Regions from separate parts of the Blautia liquoris genome, predicted to be linked through region 2. Evidence: predicted binding sites of a transcription regulator. Region 2 holds the regulator's gene; the other holds the start of a gene.
The links. Region 2 encodes HrcA, which represses chaperone genes, less so after heat shock. Its sites were predicted from a motif close to TGTTAGCACTCNNNNNNNNNGAGTGCTAACA; they were not measured.

Region 1 (6,434 bases), 320 kb from region 2:
TTTGTGGGATCCTTAATTCCTGCCTTTGAACGGATAATCGCATCAGAAACCAGTGAAACCGCTTCATTTTGTCCGATTACCCGTCTATGAAGCTGATCTTCCAGGCCGAGGAGCTTCATCCGCTCCCCCTCTGTCAGTCTCGCAACAGGAATTCCAGTCCACTTGGACACAATTCTGGCGATCTCCTCATCAGTAACGTTCTCGTGTACCAACGACAGATCAGCATTTTTCACCTTTTCTTCTTCCACTTCTAACTGCTGCTGGAGTTTCGGAAGCTCACCATACTGCAGTTCAGCGGCTTTGTTCAAATCATAATTCTGCTGCGCGTGCTCGATCTGGCGGTTTAAGTCTTCAATCTGCTCGCGAAGAGCAGATAATTTATCAACCGAAGACTTTTCATTCTCCCACTGAGCCTTCTGTGCATTAAATGCATCTCTTTGTTCCGCCAGTTCTTTCTGTAAACTCTCAAGGCGTTCCTTGCTGAGATTGTCGGTTTCCTTTTTCAGCGCTGCAACTTCGATATCCATCTGCATGATCCTGCGGCGCTGCTCATCCAACTCCGTCGGCATGGAATCAAGTTCTGTCTTTATCAGAGCACAGGCCTCGTCGACCAGATCAATAGCTTTATCCGGAAGAAAGCGGTCGCTGATATAGCGATCCGACAGTGTCGCAGCTGCAACCAGTGCACTGTCTGTAATCTTCACGCCATGGAACACTTCGTAGCGTTCCTTTAGGCCTCGAAGAATGGAAATCGTATCCTCAACGTTTGGTTCATCCACCATGACTGGCTGGAAACGTCTCTCAAGTGCTGCATCTTTCTCAATATATTCGCGGTACTCATCCAGCGTTGTCGCACCAATACAGTGTAGTTCACCTCTTGCCAGCATGGGCTTTAACATATTTCCGGCATCCATGGCTCCATCCGTCTTTCCGGCACCGACGATCAGATGAAGTTCATCGATAAACAGGATAATTTTCCCTTCGCTCTTTCTGACTTCTTCCAAAACGGCTTTGAGACGTTCTTCAAACTCTCCTCTGTATTTGGCGCCTGCAACTAGAGCTCCCATATCCAGAGAAAAGATTGTCTTTTCTTTTAGTGCTTCCGGGACATCTCCCTTTACAATTCGTTGTGCCAGTCCTTCCACAACTGCCGTCTTGCCGACACCGGGTTCACCGATCAGAACCGGATTATTCTTAGTCTTACGCGACAGAATCCGGACCACATTTCGAATCTCTTCGTCTCTGCCGATGACGGGATCCAGCTTCTGTTCCCTTGCACGATCAACCAGATTAACTCCATACTTCTCCAACGTATCATAGGTTGCCTCTGGATTATCGTTTGTAACCCTCTGATTTCCTCTGACACTTTCCAGAGCTTTTAAAAATCTGTCTCTGGTAATTCCATATTCTTTCATCAATTTCTTAATGTTCGAATTCGGGTTTTTCATCATGGCGAGGAACAGATGCTCGACAGATACATATTCATCTCCCATCGCCTTTGCCTCATCCTCGGCATTAATCAGTGTTTTGTTCAGATACTGTCCAATATAGGGCTGTCCGCCCTGCACTTTCACTCTGCCATTCAGCAGATTATCCAAGTTCTTCAGAAAATGTTCCTTCTGAATCTCCATCTTCTCAATCATCTTTAAGATCAGGCTGTCTTCCTGATGTAACAGACAGTAGAGCAGGTGCTCCTGCTCTATCTCCTGATTACCAAAATCGTAGGCAGTCTTCTCCAGGTTTTGCACAGCATCCAGTGATTTCTGTGTAAACTTGCTTATATTCATACTTTTTTGCCTCCAATCTATCATATTAACACTATTCATCCAACTTCGTAAAACAAAAGATCCAGCTCCCTGGCTCTATATTTTAATGAGAAATGGGCTTTAGAACCACATCACTTTGTTATATCGTGACTATATCACCACTTGTTAGCACTGTCAAGAGGTGAGTGCTAAAAACAGCGTATATTCTTCAAATCCACATTGTCTTGTGAAACTGAAGATGATATAATTTTTAGAATAGTGGTAACATTTAATAGGAGAGAATATGATAAATATAGCTTTTTGCGATGATGATAATTATTTTTTGAAGAGTGTTCTTCCGGTTATTCATGCAGAATTTAAGAAATATAAAGTGAATATTAATTTTAAGGAATATCAAAGTGGTAAAAAGTTAGTTGATGAGTTTCGTGCTAATATCCCATATTTTGATATTATATTTCTAGATATAGATATGCCAGATATGAATGGAAAAATCGTTGCGCAGAAATTGCGTGCACTGGACAAAAATTTCAAATTAATATTTATGACTGCCTATGAGCATGAGGCACTGAATATGTTCCAACATGATATTATTGGTTTTTTGCCTAAAAATAACTTGAAGAAATACTTAGGGGATACAGTAAAGCGAGTAGTAAAAAAAATAAAAGAAGAAAAACCTGAGATACAATTTTTTCAAGTATATGGTGAAAAAAATGCAGATAAAATCTTGGAGTTAAAGCTCCCATTGAATAATATCATCTATTTTGAGGTTATTAATAGAGAAATATATATGTATACGGTTTATGGAAAATTTCGATTATACCATTATAAATTTTCTGATATAGTCAGGAAATTTATTGCATTAGAGTTTCTTGATATCCATAGGACTTGTATAGTAAATGCGAAGTTTGTCATTAGTGTTGGTGAAACAACGGTATATTTAGATAATGGTCAAGAGTTAATTATGAGTCGGAGGAAAAGAAAACAGGTCTTAGACTCATTTCTGGATGATATTTATAGAGAGGGACAATTATAATGAGAGATTTTGCTAATTATGCATTTTCCTTAGTGGAAGTAGGAAGTATACTGGCGATTCCATGGAGTGTATTGCCTAAAAAAATTGAAAAAGGACTAGGTTTAACTATACTGTTTGCATGCATGATTATCGGAGCAGCAGCAAACAACTTACTGAGTGTTAATATTTTTGTAAAACCATTAATAATGCTTGGTTTATTTGGTGTATTTAGTGAGATGATTTTTCAAGGAAATATGTGTACGAAAATTTTCTATTTGATTTTGGGCATGTATATAGTGGGAGCGAGTGAGATGTGCATAGCTAACATTGTATTCTCCTTACCACAACAGTTTTCGTCAACATTAATTAACAGTACTCTAATGGAAACGGTATTCACATTGGGGATTAAATTAATAGTGATCGTGTGTGGAATTATTTTTGTTAGATATATTAATAAACTACAACCGAAGCTGCCACGAAAATATTGGTACATATTAGATCTTATGTTTGTAGTTTTTATAGAGATGTTACAGTTGTGCATATTTATCGAAAGCAATTTAACGAATAATAATCAGTTATCAAATAATTTGAAATATGTGATTGTATTATCGTATCTCATACTGATTATGGGGATCGGAGTAATTTATTTTTTTGGAAAAATATGTTGGGCCTATGAACGACAAACTGAACTTGAGATATTTCAGTTGAGAAGTAGTGAGTTGGATAAAATAGTGAGCTACCAAATGCATATGGCATCGGAATTAAAAAATATACGTCATGATATAAAAAAACATATGGCTAATGTATCCCATTTACTAGATGGAGCACAAGTAGGCCAGGCAAGAGAATATGTCGATCAGCTGGGTGAGCGCTTAGATAACATGAAACCTGTTATAAAAAGTGGAAATTCAATTGTGGATGTGATTATGAGTAAATATTCAGCTGTTTGTAAGAGCAAGGATATAGAGTTGATTTTGCTTGTGGATGAAGTTCCAAAGTTAGAAATTAGTCCAGTAGATATTTCAGCCATCATGGATAATTTGCTTGATAATGCAATAGAGGCAGTATTAAGGAGTAACCTGGAAGAAAGATGTATAGAAGTGAAATATTTCTCATATAAAGGAGGACTGGCTATAAAAATAAAAAATCCGTATAAAGGAGCTTTGAATATCCAGGGGGAAAAGTTAATGACAAGCAAAAGTGAATTGGACACTCATGGGTATGGTTTGAAATCCATAAAGACAGCGATAGAACGTAATAATGGTGATTTCAAATATTATATTGAAAAAGAGAGCTTTACGGCAGTTGTTATCTTGCCACTTAAATGAAATATACCATTCAGTAATGTAATCTGACCGTTGCGTTAATGGGTATTGTGGTTTGAATGATTCTTTGATAATATGCAGTCTAGAGGAAGGAGTAGGAAGAATTATGGGTATAATTTGTGAGTTGAAGGATGTTAATAAGATTTATTCGAAAAATAAGGTCTTATGTAATATCAATTTACGACTAGAAGAAGGAAAGGTTTATGGCTTTATCGGAAGGAACGGAGCTGGTAAAACAACTACGATGAGAATCATTACAGGTTTGGCATATCCTACTTCAGGTCAGGTTGTTTTAGACGGCGAAACTGATATCAAAGGATTGACAGAGAAAAGAAAGAAAATCGGATGTATCATTGAAGGTCCGGCATTAAACTTAGATATGACAGCAAAGCAAAATCTAAAGGCGCTTTGTATCTTATATGGTGTTTCATTTGATAGAATCGAAAAGATTTTAAAGCTAGTGGGTCTTTGCAATGAAAGTGGAAAAAAAGTAAAACATTTTTCATTAGGAATGAAACAAAGGCTGGGTATAGGAATGGCATTGGTTAATGATCCTAAATTTTTGATTTTAGATGAACCTATAAATGGATTGGATCCGGACGGTATTTTAGAAGTACGAAATTTAATTAAGCAGATAAGCAGAAAGAGAAAAGCCACAATCTTAGTATCAAGCCATATCCTCAGCGAGTTGTATCAAATGGTAGATAACTACATCTTAATAAATAAAGGGGAAATTATTGAAAATATAACTCATGAGGAATTAACTCAAAAGACTCAGAGATATGTATTAATTACGGATAAAGACACAGCAAAGGTGAAACATGTTTTAAAAAATCAATTGAAAACTGATGATTTTAAGGAAATGGAAGATGGTACGATCAGAGTATATGAATTAGCAGGGGAAGTATTGCAGATTATGAATCTGTTTGCTGATAACGGAATTGATCCAGCAGGAATTTCCGTCTCAGAGGATAGTTTGGAAGAATACTTTTTCAAAAGGATTGGTCGATAATGAGATGTTTGATGAAATATGAATGGTACAAATTAAGGCATGATAAATTATTTTGGATTATTACAATGCTAATAATGTTAATTAATGGTGTGATGTTTGCCGGGCAAGATATTAGCGTTGATTTATTGGCACAGAAATTGTTTTTAACAATTGTCATTGCATCACTTTATGGAACAAGTTTTATGGCAAAGGACTATGAGGATAGAAAGATTTTATATGAAATATCATCCGGGAATAGGAAAAGTAAAATATTACTTGCGAAAGCTGCTATGACTATCGTGTGTATAGAGATTCAGCTTCTTATTTTCCCTCTTTGCATTATTCCGTTAGTTTCTAAAAGTGAATATAGGGAATACAAGATTTTTCTTGTTTTATATGTGTTACTGGGAGTGTTTTTGGCATTATTATCTGCGTTCTTCGCAATAGTTGCCAAAAATCAAGGAATATCGATAGGTGTAACAATTATATTTCATTTAATAACGCTATTAAGTGTAAATAGCTCAAGTATAGGTCTTTTAATGGCCCATATACTGCCTGTTGGAGCTACTAAATTAGTGCTCGGAAATTTAATGACGCTAGATAAGTATTTTTTCATGTTATTGCTATGGGACGTGGTTTTATTGCTTCTGTCGTTGATTTGTATACGAAAAGCGGAATTTTAGGAGGAAGTGTATGGTAAAACGATTAATAAGAATGGAGATATATCAACTTGTACACAGCAGGATGTTTTACTTTATGCTATTTATTTGTTGTACGATGACGTTGCTTTTTACAAGCGATGAGTACCTTTTAGAGCCAATAGTACAAAACACGCCTAATAATTTAATGGGAGTATTCATGAATCAAATGGCGGACGTTGGTGTAGCATTGATTATTATTACGGGATGCTATAGTGCTTATCTTTTTAGCGAGCAATTTAAGCAGCGTACAATAAATTTAAAAATTGTTTGCGGATATAGTAGAATTGCTATCTATTTAGTACAGTGTCTGAAAACATTTTTAGTAGTTGGATTCTTGATTTGCTTTTCGGCAGTAGTAGGATGTTTCAAGTATGGAGTAGAAAACTTTGTTCATGCTATATGCGGGGATGCTGGTTACTTTTTCAGAACTATAATTTTTACGTTTTTTCTGGCATTTTCGATTGTATCATTTTGCTTGGTATTTTCAGTTGCTTTTCAGGACACAACGAAAACTTTAATTATGTCTTTTATTTTTCTGTTTATAAGTTGTTACATTATGTCAGCAGTTGTTTCTAATATGTTGACTACAGAGGATATATCTTCGGCTTATGAAATTAGTAAGGGAGCTGTACTTAAATT
Region 2 (6,434 bases):
GCCGCTGTGGTTAAAAGTATCTGTGCTCAGGCCAATGTTCCCATTCAGACGTTTGTGAACCGCTCTGATATACCAGGGGGCTCCACGCTGGGTAATATCTCAAACGGACAATTTTCCATACATACGGCGGACATCGGACTTGCTCAGCTGGCCATGCACTCTCCCTATGAGACGGCCGGCGTGTGTGATACCGAATATCTGGTCAGGATGGCAAGTGCATTTTACGATTCGGATATTCAGATAAAGAAAGATGGTTCCTGTAAGATCGTGTTTTAGGCAACAAAAAGCCGCTGCACCAGATATTTGAGTGCGGCGGCCTTTTGTAGTTCAAATCAATAAATTTTGTTTAGCTGATCAGAAGATCGATATTGTTTATATCACATTGTTCCTGATATTCCTTGGGAAGAATATGATCTGTAATGACCGATTGTATCTGATCCAACTTTGCATAAGTCATCAGGGAAACCTTCCCAAATTTCGAGTGGTCGGCCAAAAGGTAATTTTCCTGACTGTTTTCAATTACTGCTTTTTTGATTATATATTCTTCGGCAGAAGCTATTGTAAGACCATTTTTCACAGAGATGCCTGAGCATGACAGAAAAGCTTTTCCAATGTTGTACCTCTTGAAGTATTCCAGACAATCGGTACCGACCAAAGAGAGTGTATCGGTCTTCAGTTTTCCGGGGAGAGATATTACATTAAGGTTTGAATATTCGGTTGCCCTTGCAGTTACACGCAAGCTGTTAGTGATGATTGTAACATTCTTATCAGAGATATAGTCAATCATGTTACGACAGGTTGTGCCGGAATCGATATAGATGATATCGCCATCTTCCACAAGCTGAGCCGCCTGACGACACAAAAGATCCTTTTCACGTGCCAGGGCGACTGTTTTTTCACGGCAGGAAATAGTTTCTTTTGGTCTGCTGCTTATGCCGGAGGTGTTATTAACATTCGGCTTTTCCATGATATCACCATAGTTCAAAGAAGGTATCTCCATATTCTCAGGTATAGTTACAGATTTTGCTTTACTCATATTTATGTCTTCTGGCATATTGTCCTCATTCTTAATGTAGAAGTTTCTGTCGATTTCTTTTTCCAGTGCCTCCTGAATTGTGTTCGCCAGAGTTTCGTCGTCTGAAATGATCTCTGAAGAATCAGATGCCGGACGCTGATCTTTGTGTTCAGTTGATTCCAGAAATTCGGAAGTGTCAGAATCTGCGTTCTTAAAGGACTTACTGTTGGCGAATTCCAGTAGATTTTGCGCCCTGATTTTCTTCATATCGTCTTCTTCATCGTTTTTCAAAATTCCGGACAGGATATACAATACAACCAGAGCAGAAAATAATAAGCATAAGATAATTCTTCCCTCAAAAGAATGTGCTGCTATGGATATGTAGCCGATCAGAGGAACCGTGATATATACCTTCTCTGCAGTTTCCTTGGCTTTGAACAAACCTTCTTTTCCTGTAAATTTGGATACGTGAACAGAAGTGTCAGAAAAGTCGAGTAGCTGATCTCCCTCATCCAGGCGATTTGTGTTTACAGGATGACTGTAAACAACAGTACCAATCCCCAAATTGGTATCTGTTATGTTGTGGTCAATAATTACAGTTGTAACCCCCGCAGATGGCGGAATTATCAGAGCCAGTGCAGACAGTAGGAAACAAATGATAAGTAAATTGATAATTAGTCGTAAATGTTTAGTCACTTTGCCTTTCTCCTTTGTTTTTGTCAGTGCCTTTTATTATAACTTGAGTTGAAAAAATATGCAAGACTTTTCTAATACGTATTATATGTGAATTGGGAGTGGATGACTATACTTATCTGGTTAAGCATGATAAAATATGTAAGATTATATATAATTCTCGGGCAGGAGGAAAGAGTAGATGGATCATTTTGAATTACATTCCAAATATCAGCCTACCGGTGATCAGCCGGAAGCGATTGCCAGACTGGTCAAGGGATTTAAAGAAGGAAATCAGGCAGAGACGTTACTCGGGGTAACCGGGTCAGGCAAAACTTTCACGATGGCTAATGTGATAAAGCAGATGAATAAGCCTACACTGGTCATTGCACATAATAAAACCCTTGCGGCGCAGCTTTATGGAGAATTTAAAGAATTTTTTCCTGAAAATGCGGTAGAATATTTTGTGTCTTATTATGATTATTATCAGCCGGAGGCGTACGTTCCGTCTTCGGATACGTATATAGCAAAAGATTCAGCAATCAATGATGAGATTGATAAACTTCGTTTGTCAGCTACCTCTTCGTTAAGTGAAAGAAAGGATGTCATCATCGTTTCCAGTGTATCTTGTATCTATGGAATCGGAAGTCCTTCCGATTATATGAATATGACGATATCTTTAAGGCCCGGAATGGAAAAAGACCGGGATGAGGTGATTAAAGAGCTGATCAATATACAGTATGACAGAAACGACATGGATTTTCACAGAGGAACCTTTCGCGTGCGCGGAGATGTTCTTGAGATATTCCCGGCTGAGGAAAGTGAGCTTGCGGTCCGCGTCGAGTTCTTCGGGGATGAGATTGACCGAATTACTCAGATTGATACCCTGACAGGAGAAATTAAGTCTGAATTGAAACATATTGCAATCTTTCCGGCATCTCATTATGTCGTTCCCTTGGAAAAAATCCGCGAAGCAACCGTTGAGATTGAGGCGGAGCTTGAGGAAAGAATCAGATATTTTAAGAGTGAGGACAAGCTTTTAGAGGCACAGAGAATTGAAGAGAGAACGAATTTCGATATCGAGATGTTAAGGGAGACCGGGATCTGTGCCGGAATCGAGAATTATTCCCGACATCTGACAGGCTTAAAACCAGGACAGCCGCCCTTTACGCTGATTGACTATTTCCCGGATGATTTTCTGATTATGATTGATGAGTCACACAAGACGATTCCACAGATTCGCGGTATGTATGCAGGTGATCAGTCCCGCAAGGGAACACTGGTGGATTATGGCTTCCGTCTTCCCTCTGCAAAGGACAATCGTCCCTTGAATTTTGAGGAGTTCGAAAGTAAGATTGATCAGATTATGTTTGTCTCGGCGACACCAGGAGAATATGAAGGGGATCATGAACTTCTGCGTGCTGACCAGATCATACGACCGACCGGACTGCTGGATCCGAGAGTTGAAGTAAGGCCGGTACAAGGCCAGATTGATGATCTGATCAGTGAAGTTAATAAAGAGGTGAAAAAACATAACAAAGTATTAATTACGACGCTTACCAAACGAATGGCAGAGGATCTCACGGATTACATGAAGGAGAATGGCATCCGTGTACGCTATCTGCACTCAGACATTGATACGCTGGAGAGGACGAAGATCATCCGTGATATGCGTCTGAATGTATTCGATGTGCTGGTGGGAATCAACCTTTTACGAGAAGGACTTGATATCCCTGAAATTACTCTTGTTGCAATATTAGATGCAGATAAAGAAGGATTTCTGCGCTCAGAGACTTCCCTGATTCAAACCATAGGAAGAGCTGCCAGAAACTCGCAGGGTCATGTGATTATGTATGCAGATATGATGACCGACTCTATGAGACAGGCTATCGATGAAACAAAAAGGCGGCGCATGCTTCAGCAAAAGTATAATGAAGAACATGGAATTACACCTAAGACGATTGAAAAAGGTGTGCGTGATTTGATCAGTATCTCACAGGATGTGGCAAAAACGGAAGATCAGATGGAAAAAGATCCTGAATCTATGAGTAAGGATGAACTCGAGAAATTGATTAAAAAAGTAAAAAAGGAGATGAAGGCAGCAGCGGCGGAACTGAACTTCGAGGCCGCTGCCGGGCTTCGCGATCAGATGATTCAACTAAAGAAATATCTCGAGGAATTTTGACTTTTTTAAATAAAAACCAATAAAGGTGTTGACAAAATCAAAAGTCAGTACTATAGTAAGAACATAGATGTTAGCACTCCACAACATCGAGTGCTAACAAACCTGATAGGAGTGCAACAGCGAAACGACGTAATGTGCCAGGCATTCTGCAGGTATCAAAATCATAAGAAGGGAGCTTGGAACATTGGATTTGGATGAAAGGAAACAAAAGATTTTAAATGCGATTATCCAGACTTACCTGGACACAGGCGAACCGGTTGGATCCAGAACCATTTCCAAATATACAGACTTGAATCTGAGCTCTGCTACGATAAGGAATGAGATGTCGGATCTGGAGGAGATGGGTTACATTATGCAGCCCCATACTTCAGCCGGCCGAATTCCATCAGATAAAGGTTATCGACTATATGTCAATCAACTTATGAGGGAAAAGAACCAGGAAGTTGAAGATATCCAGCAGCTTGCGATCAAGAGAACTGACAGGCTGGAGAAGGTTCTTCAGCAGGTGGTGAGGGTTCTGGCAATGAATACAAACTATGCTACAATGATCACCGGACCTCAGATCCATAAAACCAGGCTGAAATTCATTCAGCTGTCCAAGGTCAGCGAAGAGCAGATATTAGCTGTGATTGTTGCCGAGGGAAATATGGTTAAGAATCGGATGATTCCACTGGAAGAGCCGATCAATGACGAGCAGATATTGAAATTGAATCTGATGCTGAATACACAATTAAACGGCCTGACTATGGACCAGATCAATCTCGGCATGATAACCAAATTGAAAGAAGAAGCCGGCATTCACAGCAGTGTGATTAATAATGTGCTGGATGCGGTGGCTGCTGCAATTGCTGTAGATGCTGATGATGTTCCTGTGTATACCAGTGGTACTACAAACTTTTTGAAATATCCGGAACTTGTTACAGACAGTGAGAAAGCCAGTCAGCTTCTGGGCACTTTCGAAGAAAAAGAAGTGCTGATAGATATGCTCAAAAATGTAGAAAACAGCAGTGGTGAAGATGACGAGAACAGCACAGGCATCCAGATTTATATAGGGAATGAGTCCCCGGTTCAGACGATGAAAGACTGCTCCGTTGTCACTACTACCTATGAATTAGGGGATGGAATGACGGGCACAATAGGAATTGTGGGTCCCAAACGTATGGATTACGAAAATGTGGTGGATAACCTGAAGACTTTGAAGAGTCAGCTGGATGGGATATTCAAAAAACAAAAAAAACCGGATACTTAAAAGGCGGTGGATAATAAGTGTCACAAGAAAATAAGAAAGTAGACGAGAAAATGGAGAATACCGAAAAAGACTTAACGGACATCCATAAACAAACGGATCAGATACAGACCGAATCGGATGTCCAGGAGACACCTAAGGAGACGGATCAGCCACAGGATGAGAAAACTGCGGACGATAAGAAGCAGGATCAGAAAAAAGAAACTGATGAGGAAAAGCAGGAGCTAAAAGAAGATTTAAAAGATGGTGCTAAAGAAAAAGATAAAAAGTTTTTTAAGAGAAAGAAAGACAAAAAAGACGAGAAAATTGAAGAATTGACAGATCAGCTTAAGCGCCAGATGGCTGAGTTCGATAATTTCAGAAAACGCACGGAGAAAGAAAAATCAGGAATGTATTCCATGGGTGCGAAGGATGTTGTGGAGAAAATTCTGCCAGTTGTAGACAACTTCGAAAGAGGACTTGCGACAGCATCGGATATGTCAGATCCTTTTGTCAACGGGATGAATAAAATTTATAAACAACTAACTCAAGTTATGGAAGATATGGGGGTGACTGCAATTGAAGCAGTCGGAAATAAATTTGACCCCAATCTGCACAACGCAGTGATGCATGTGGAAGATGAAGATGCAGATGAGAACGTTGTTGTAGAAGAGTTCCAAAAGGGCTATTTATATAAAGACTCTGTCGTACGCCACAGCATGGTAAAAGTGGCAAATTGATATGATACCAGGGTCAAAAGGTCCTGCGTTTCATGCTTGCATGAAAAAGCATGACCTTGGGACCCGAACAAACATGAGAAAGCAACCCGATTAGGGTGTATTTCGAATGTTTGTAGGATTACGTGAGCACAAAGTGCGGAGTAATCCGTGTATCATACATTGATATGATACCAGGGTCAAAATTCATATAGAATAATCAGGTAATCAGGAGGAATAAAAACTATGAGTAAAATAATTGGTATTGATTTAGGTACAACCAACAGCTGTGTCGCAGTGATGGAGGGTGGAAAACCAACGGTTATCACGAACACAGAAGGTGCCAGAACGACACCGTCGGTTGTAGCGTTTACAAAAACAGGAGAGAGACTTGTCGGAGAACCTGCAAAACGTCAGGCTGTTACCAATGCAGACAAGACAATTTCTTCCATCAAGAGACATATGGGAACGGATTATCGTGTTACGATTGAGGGAAAGAATTATTCACCGCAGGAGATCTCAGCGATGATTCTCCAGAAGATGAAAAGCGATGCAGAAAATTACCTCGGCGAAAAAGTAACAGAGGCAGTGATCACAGTTCCCGCTTATTTCAATGATGCA

Region 1: a site for HrcA is predicted at 1,930-1,960, ahead of clpB (ATP-dependent chaperone ClpB). Genes of this name have one in related genera too.

The regions. Positions count from the first base shown of each region.
Region 1 covers NZ_CP063304.1:134,185-140,618, reverse strand. The annotation lists gene clpB (ATP-dependent chaperone ClpB) at 1-1,787, opposite strand, end outside; gene INP51_RS00690 (LytR/AlgR family response regulator transcription factor) at 2,050-2,799, shown strand; gene INP51_RS00685 (sensor histidine kinase) at 2,799-4,106, shown strand; gene INP51_RS00680 (ATP-binding cassette domain-containing protein) at 4,228-5,115, shown strand; gene INP51_RS00675 (hypothetical protein) at 5,127-5,777, shown strand; gene INP51_RS00670 (hypothetical protein) at 5,788-6,434, shown strand, end outside.
Region 2 covers NZ_CP063304.1:456,590-463,023, forward strand. The annotation lists gene INP51_RS02185 (M18 family aminopeptidase) at 1-276, shown strand, start outside; gene INP51_RS02190 (DeoR/GlpR family DNA-binding transcription regulator) at 347-1,711, opposite strand; gene uvrB (excinuclease ABC subunit UvrB) at 1,890-3,872, shown strand; gene hrcA (heat-inducible transcriptional repressor HrcA) at 4,057-5,121, shown strand; gene grpE (nucleotide exchange factor GrpE) at 5,172-5,837, shown strand; gene dnaK (molecular chaperone DnaK) at 6,060-6,434, shown strand, end outside.